Regions from separate parts of the Streptomyces sp. NPDC050997 genome, predicted to be linked through region 1. Evidence: riboswitches for the same ligand, from Rfam matches in the RefSeq annotation. Region 1 holds a riboswitch; each other region holds the start of a gene.

Region 1 (2,254 bases):
CCCGACCACCACGGCCTGTCCGGCCGGGTGCGCGAGGCGTCCGGCGCGTGGATCGCGATGCACGCGGCGGACGGCGCGATCGTACGGCGGACCCGATCGACCCGCCCCGAACGCTGGTTCACCTACATGACGACGAAGCTCGAAGCCGCCGGCGCCCCCGAGAACCACGTGGCGCCCCTGCGCACCGCACGCCACCGCCCGTTGCCCGGGCTGGCCCCCGCGCTGCCCGACCGGGAGATCGTCCCCGGCGAACTCCTCGACCTCCCGGGCCGCAGGCTGCGCGCGATCTGGACCCCGGGCCACACCCCGGGCCATGTCTGCCTGCACCTGGAGGAGGAGCATCCCGCCCGACTCCCGGGCCACGGCCGCCTGTTCTCCGGCGACCACCTGCTCCCCGAGATCACCCCGCACATCGGCCTGTACGAGGATCCCGACGACGCCACTGTCACCGACCCCCTCGGCGACTACCTCGACTCCCTGGAGCGCGTCGGCCGCCTCGCCCCCGCCGAGGTGCTCCCGGCCCACCAGCACGTCTTCACCGACGCGGCGTCCCGCGTACGGGAGTTGCTCACCCACCACGAGGACCGCCTCACCGGCCTGCTGACCCTCCTGGCCGAGCCCCTCACCCCCTGGCAGCTCGCCGAGCACATGGAGTGGAACCGCCCCTGGGAGCAGATCCCCTACGGCTCCAGGAACATCGCCGTCTCGGAGGCCGAGGCACATCTGCGCCGACTGGTGAAGCTGGGCCGGGCGGAGGCGGTCCCGGGGACCGAGCCGGTGACGTACGTGGCCGTGTGAGTACGTGCCCTGAGGTGCGACACCTCGCGTCCGTAGTGCTTCGTCACCCCCGGGCGGCCCCCGTAGGGCGTTTCCTACGGGCCGGTAGAGTAGCCAGGTCGTCATCACGCCCGTACGGGGGGAAGCCGGTGTAAATCCGGCGCTGGCCCGCAACCGTGAGCCGCCGTCGAAAGCGGCGAGCCGGATTGCCCCGTACGGACGTGACCGGCTCACGTGCACCGGCGACCGGCCGGTGTGCGGCACCGTCGAGGTATACGGAGCCGAGCCGCCGGGGTGTCCCGTGCTGTTTGACTCCCCTCAGGGAGAGGCACCCGCCGATCATGAACGTCCGCCGCAACGCCTCGGTTCTGGCCGCCGCCACCGCCGTGATCGGCGCCGTCACCGCGCCCGCCGTCGCAGCCGGCCCGTCCCCGTCCGCGAAACCCGCGCTCCCCTCCGGGCTCTACGGCAGCACCGACCCGACGTACGACGGCGTCTGGCGTCAGTCCCTCGCGCTGCTCGCCCAGCACACCGTGGGCGTGCGGCCCGCCGCTTCGGCGGTGGACTGGCTGACCGGGCAGCAGTGCGCGAACGGCGCCTTCGCGCCCTTCCGCGCGGACGTCTCCAAGGCGTGCGACGCCAAGGTCATGGTCGACACCAACAACACGGCCGCCGCTGTCCAGGCCCTCACCGCGCTCGGCGGCCACCAGGCCGCCACCGGCAAGGCCGTCGCCTGGCTGAAGTCGGCGCAGAACACGGACGGCGGCTGGGGCTACACACCCGGCGGCGCCAGCGACACGAACTCGACGTCCGTCGTCGTCGGCGCGCTGACCGCCGTAGGGGAGAAGCCCGCGCAGGTCAGGAAGGGCGGTCGGTCGCCGTACGACGCCCTGATGAAGCTGGCGTTGCCGTGCAAGGGCGCCGGTACCGGTGCCAGTGCCGGTGCCTTCGCCTTCCAGCCCGACAAGAAGGGCACGTTGGCGGCCAACGCGGACGCCACGGCGGCAGGTGTCGTGGGCGCGCTCGGAAAGGGACTGGTGGTCGAGCCCGCCGCGCGGGACGAGGCCGCCGCCTGCTCGGACTCCGGCTCGCTCGCCCCGCGGCAGGCCGCCGCCAACGGCGCCGCCTACCTCACCAAGGCGCTCGCGAAGGACGACCACCTCATGTCCGCCCTCCCCGGCGCCACCGACCAGCCCGACTTCGGCAACACCGCCGACGCCGTCGTCGCCCTCGCCGCGCAGGGCGGGGCCGGGCGGGCCGCCGGGCCCCTGAAGTGGCTGGAGCGGAACTCGTCGGCGTGGGCGAAGCAGAGCGGGCCGGCCGCCTACGCCCAACTGGTCTTCGCCGCGCACGCGACCGGCACGGATCCGCGTGACTTCGGCGGCACGGACCTGGTGAGGCAGCTCAACGCGACGGGGCCCGCCCCGCGGACGGCGACCGCGCGGTCCGGCGAGTCCGGCGAGAGCGCCGAGTCCGC
Region 2 (2,254 bases), on a different contig from region 1:
ACGGTCTCCCAGTTGATCTGCGGCCATTCCTCCTTCGTGTCGTCGAAGACGTTCCGCGCGCCGAGCGCTTCGGTGATGATGCCGGGGGCTCCGCAGCAGCCCGCCATATAGGGGGACTCCTGGTTCGCGAACCAGTACAGGACCGAGGTGTCGGAGGCGTCGATCCCGGAGGTGGCCTTCGCGACCCGGGTCCTCAGTGCCGCGACGAGCTTCTCGCCCCGCGCTTCGACGCCGAAGATCTTCGCCAGGTCTCGTATCTCGCCGTAGACCGAGTCCATGGTCAGCGGCTTGGTGCGGGCTCCGTCGCCGTCGCCGCTGTTGTCCTTGCCCTCGCAGTCGGCGGGAGAGAGGTAGGTCGGCACGCCCAGTTCCTCGAACTTCTCGCGCGGGGCCACGCCCCCTTCCCTCAGGGTGGAGGCGAAGGACGCGGCGACGAAGTCGGGTTCGGTGTCCAGCACCTTCTCGAAGGAGGGCTGGTTGTCGGAGAGCCGGGGCACCCGGGCGTCGGCCTTCGCGAGTCCCTTCATGACCGGGTCGGTCCAGGTGGCGGTGCCCGCCATCCGGTCGGCGAGGCCGAGGGAGAGCATGATCTCGGTGGTGCCCTGGTTCAGGGACACGGCTCGCTTCGGCGGCGACGGGATCGTGGTCCGCTGCCCGCAGTTGTCCAGGGTGAGGGCCGTCGAGGGGGTGGCCGAGTCGGGGGACCCGGTGGACGAGCCGCCGCAGGCCGTCAGGAGGAACGCCCCCAAGAGGAGCAGGGTGGAGCGGCGGACTCTACGGGTGACGGGCACAGAACATCCTCTGGCGTCGAGGGCCCGGTCGCGGGGCCCGTTCGTACGGGTCGCCAGCAGGTCTTCGGACTGGGGATCACCCGGCCGGAGCGCCTTCCCGGACCCTGGTCACATGTGACCGTCGTCCAGTGGCTCGCGTTGCCCCGCCCGTCACCCTCACCGCTGCGCGTCAGTTCCGGATTCGCACCGGATTCCCTTGACTGGCCTGGGCAAATTATCACGTCGTCACACGGGCCCGAGGGGCGGCGGAAGGCCGGGCGTCCGTCCGCCACGCGGGGACCGGGCCCGGCAGAGCAGCGCAGGTCACAGTGGCGGGGAGTGCAAGGTCACAGCGGTGTCCTCTGCCGCTCCTTTGTCGGTCTGTCCTAGCATCCGAGCATGACGGTCCTGCCTGACGACGGGCTCTCCCTGGCCGCCGAGTTCCCTGACGCGACGCACGAGCAGTGGCAACGCCTGGTGGCGGGCGTCCTGCGCAAGTCGGGCAAGGAAGTCTCGGGGGAGGCAGCGGAAGACGCCCTGTCCACCGTGTTGGAGGACGGGTTGCGCACCCGCCCCTTGTACACCGCGAGCGATGTGACGCCCGAGCCCGGCTTCCCTGGTTTTCCCGGGTTCCCCCCGTTCGTACGGGGCGGCCGGGCCGAGGGAAGCATCACCGGCGGCTGGGACGTCCGGCAACGGCACGCCGCGACCGGCGGCGACGCGGTGCTCGGGGATCTGGAGAACGGCGTCACCTCACTGTGGCTGATCGTCGGGGCGGGCGGCCTCCCGCTCGGCTCCCTCGGCCGCGTCCTCGACGGCGTCCACCTCGACCTCGCGCCCGTCGTCCTGGACGCGGGGAGCGATCTCGACTCCGCCGCACGGGAGTTGCTGGGCCTGTACGAGGAGCGGGGCGTCGCCAAGCACGCGGCGCGCGGCAACCTGGGCGCGGACCCGCTGGCCCACGAGGCCCGTACCGGCGATGCGTTCGACTTCGCGCCGGTCGCCGCTCTGGCGCGGCTGTGCGCCGACGAGTACCCGGGGCTGCGGGCACTGACCGTGGACGCCCTGCCGTACCACGAGGCCGGTGGCTCGGCCGCGCAGGAACTGGGCGCCTCCCTGGCGACCGGCGTCGCCTACCTCCGTGAGCTGACCGAGGCGGGTCTCTCCGTCGAACAGGCTTGTGCGCAGCTGGAGTTCCGGTACGCGGCCACCGCCGACCAGTTCCTCACCGTCGCGAAGCTGCGCGCGGCCCGCCGGCTGTGGGCGCGGGTCGCCGAGGTGTGCGGGGCGCCCGGCGCGGGGGCGCAGGTGCAGCACGCCGTGACGTCGCCGGTGATGATGTCGCGCCGCGACCCGTGGGTGAACATGCTGCGCACGACCATCGCCACGCTCGCCGCGGGGGTCGGCGGCGCCGACTCCGTCACCGTGCTGCCCTTCGATCACGCCCTGGGCCTGCCGGACGCGTTCGCGCGCCGCATCGCCCG
Region 3 (2,254 bases), on a different contig from region 1:
AACCCCGGGAGCGGATGCGGGAGTACGCGATGCCGATGCCGCCCGCGTGCTTCGAGAGCCGGGCCACCTGGTGGTAGCGGTCGTAGATGGAGTCCAGCTCGTCCTTGGGGGAGTCGAGGAGGTAGCAGGACGACATCTGGGGGTGCCGGGTGCCGGAGTTGAAGAGGGTGGGGGAGGACGGGAGGTAGTCGAGGCGGCTCATGAGCCCGTAGAGCGCGGCGACCTCGTCGACGGAGCGGTGGGTGTCGTCCTCGGCGAGGCCGGACGCCACCCGCAGCATGAAGTGCTGGGGCGTCTCGATCACACGGCGGGTGATCGGGTGCCGCAGGAGGTAGCGGCTGTGCAGGGTGCGCAGCCCGAAGTAGCCGAAGCGGTCGTCCGCCTGAGTGTCGATCAGCGTGTCGAGGCGGTCGGCGTGGAGGCGTACGAACTCGGCCGTACGGTCGGCGATCAGGCCTTCCCGGTGTCCGACGGCGACCGAGCCGGTGAAGGACGTGACGCCCTGGGAGGCGGCCTCGGCGCGGATGCTGATCGTGAGCAGACGGGCGGCCAGCCGCGAGTAGACGGGGTCCTCGGAGATGAGACCGGCGGCCGCCTCGGTGGCCAGCTCGCGCAGCTCCGACTCGTCCGCCCGCGCGGACCGGCCACGCAGCGCGGCGGCGGCGACCCGGCCGGGTTCGGCGTCGGGGAGGTCGGCGGTCAGCTCGGCAAGGATCCGTAGCAACGCGGTTCCGGGGCCGTCGGATTCCACCGGAGCTGTCGCTGATACCGGATCGGCTGGCGCGATGGTCACGTGGGGGCTCTCCCTCGCTCGGCAGGGGGCCTCACAGCGGGCAGGGGGCAGCACACGAGCGCACACGGCGTCGCGTCCACCGGCCCATTCCACGAGGCCCGGACGTTTGGGCACCCGGGCCTGATGGCCGGGCGCACTGTCGGCAGGTCCTCGGACTGACTCTCATGCGGGCATTTGCACGCATGAGTACACCGTTGCGGGACAGTTCCGGATTTGCACCGGATTCCCCTGCGGCGACAGCGAGCACGAGCATACATCTTGTGCCGGGTGGCGACAGCACCCCCATATGTTGTGTCGCGCCCGACTTCTGAGCGTGGCAGAGTGTCAACTCACAGCGTCAACTCGTAAGCGAGCAGCGTGAGGTCGTCGAGGTCCGGGATCGGGTTCCAGTCGCGCTCGGGGAGCCGGACGAAGCCCAGACGTTCGTAGATGCGGTGGGCGGAGCCCATCGTGTGCTGGGTCGACAGGACGATCCGGACGCAGCCGTCCGTGGCCCTCGCCCGGTCGACGCAGGCCCGCACGAGCGCCTCGCCGGCTCCGCGTCCGCGCGCCTCCCGGGCGACCGCGAGCATCCGTATCTCGGCCTCTCCGGTGCGGGCGATGTCGGCCATGGGTCCGCCGGACGGTACGAAGGTGACGCCGCCGAGGAGTTGTTCGCCCTGGGTGGCCACCAGTACGTCCGCGGCGGCGGCGCGCTTGGCCACGTCCTTCAGTTCACCGAGGTACCAGTCGCTCTCGCCGAAGAGGAGGAGGTCGTCCAGGAGGTAGGCCCGGGCGGTGATCTCGCCGAGGGTGTCGTATTCGTCGGGGGCTGCTTGCCGGATCACGAGGTCCATGCCGGGAGTGTGCACCAGGGGTGCGGCCAAGGGCCGCCGGATTTCCTCCGGCGGCCCTTGGGTGCGGATCAACTGCGGGAGGCGAAGCCCCGTACCTTCAGCGTGCTGTTGTTGCGGCCCGGCAGCTTCGGTCCCTGGGCGCCCACCCAGCGGTACGTCTTCATCGTGATGCTGTCGGAGCCGCGGCCCGCGTTGCCCTCGATGGTGGTGACCGACCGGCCGTCACTGCCGCCGACCGCCACGACGACCGCGACATGGCCCCGGGGGGCACGGCTGTCGTGGTTGTGCCACACGATCACGTCCCCGCGCTGTGGCGGCTGCCCGGGACGGTAGGCGTGGAACCGGCCGCCCACGCCGGTCTCCCAGGCCCGGGACGACTTGTGATTGTCGGGAGCCGCAGCCGAGTTGGCCCACATCGCGTTCGCGAAGTACCCGCACCACGCGTCGCCGTTGAAGCCGTTGTACTCGTTGAAGTTCCCGCCGCCGAGGAAGTTGTCGTTGCGAGAGTCGCCCGGCTTGCTCAGCCGGACGGGGCCGTTGCGGGTCTCCTTGTAGAGATGCGCGGTGGTCAGCGCGCGGTTCGCGCGGTCCACGATGGCCTGGCGTACGGGGCTGGGCGCGGCGG

Evidence for each region. A riboswitch is a leader RNA that binds a small molecule or an ion and turns the genes downstream of it on or off. The one in region 1 is predicted to bind cobalamin.
Region 2: another riboswitch for cobalamin. It lies ahead of AB0H86_RS10935 (ABC transporter substrate-binding protein); the one in region 1 lies ahead of AB0H86_RS25155 (prenyltransferase/squalene oxidase repeat-containing protein).
Region 3: another riboswitch for cobalamin. It lies ahead of AB0H86_RS17290 (ribonucleoside-diphosphate reductase subunit alpha); the one in region 1 lies ahead of AB0H86_RS25155 (prenyltransferase/squalene oxidase repeat-containing protein).

What each region holds. Positions count from the first base shown of each region.
Region 1 is NZ_JBFAGK010000011.1:164,879-167,132, forward strand. Features, by position in the region: gene AB0H86_RS25150 (MBL fold metallo-hydrolase) at 1-798, shown strand, start outside; cobalamin riboswitch at 889-1,008, shown strand; gene AB0H86_RS25155 (prenyltransferase/squalene oxidase repeat-containing protein) at 1,119-2,254, shown strand, end outside.
Region 2 is NZ_JBFAGK010000004.1:209,566-211,819, reverse strand. Features, by position in the region: gene AB0H86_RS10935 (ABC transporter substrate-binding protein) at 1-791, opposite strand, end outside; cobalamin riboswitch at 829-1,011, opposite strand; gene AB0H86_RS10930 (methylmalonyl-CoA mutase subunit beta) at 1,170-2,254, shown strand, end outside.
Region 3 is NZ_JBFAGK010000006.1:448,912-451,165, forward strand. Features, by position in the region: gene AB0H86_RS17290 (ribonucleoside-diphosphate reductase subunit alpha) at 1-793, opposite strand, end outside; cobalamin riboswitch at 917-1,063, opposite strand; gene AB0H86_RS17295 (GNAT family N-acetyltransferase) at 1,123-1,629, opposite strand; gene AB0H86_RS17300 (CHAP domain-containing protein) at 1,698-2,254, opposite strand, start outside.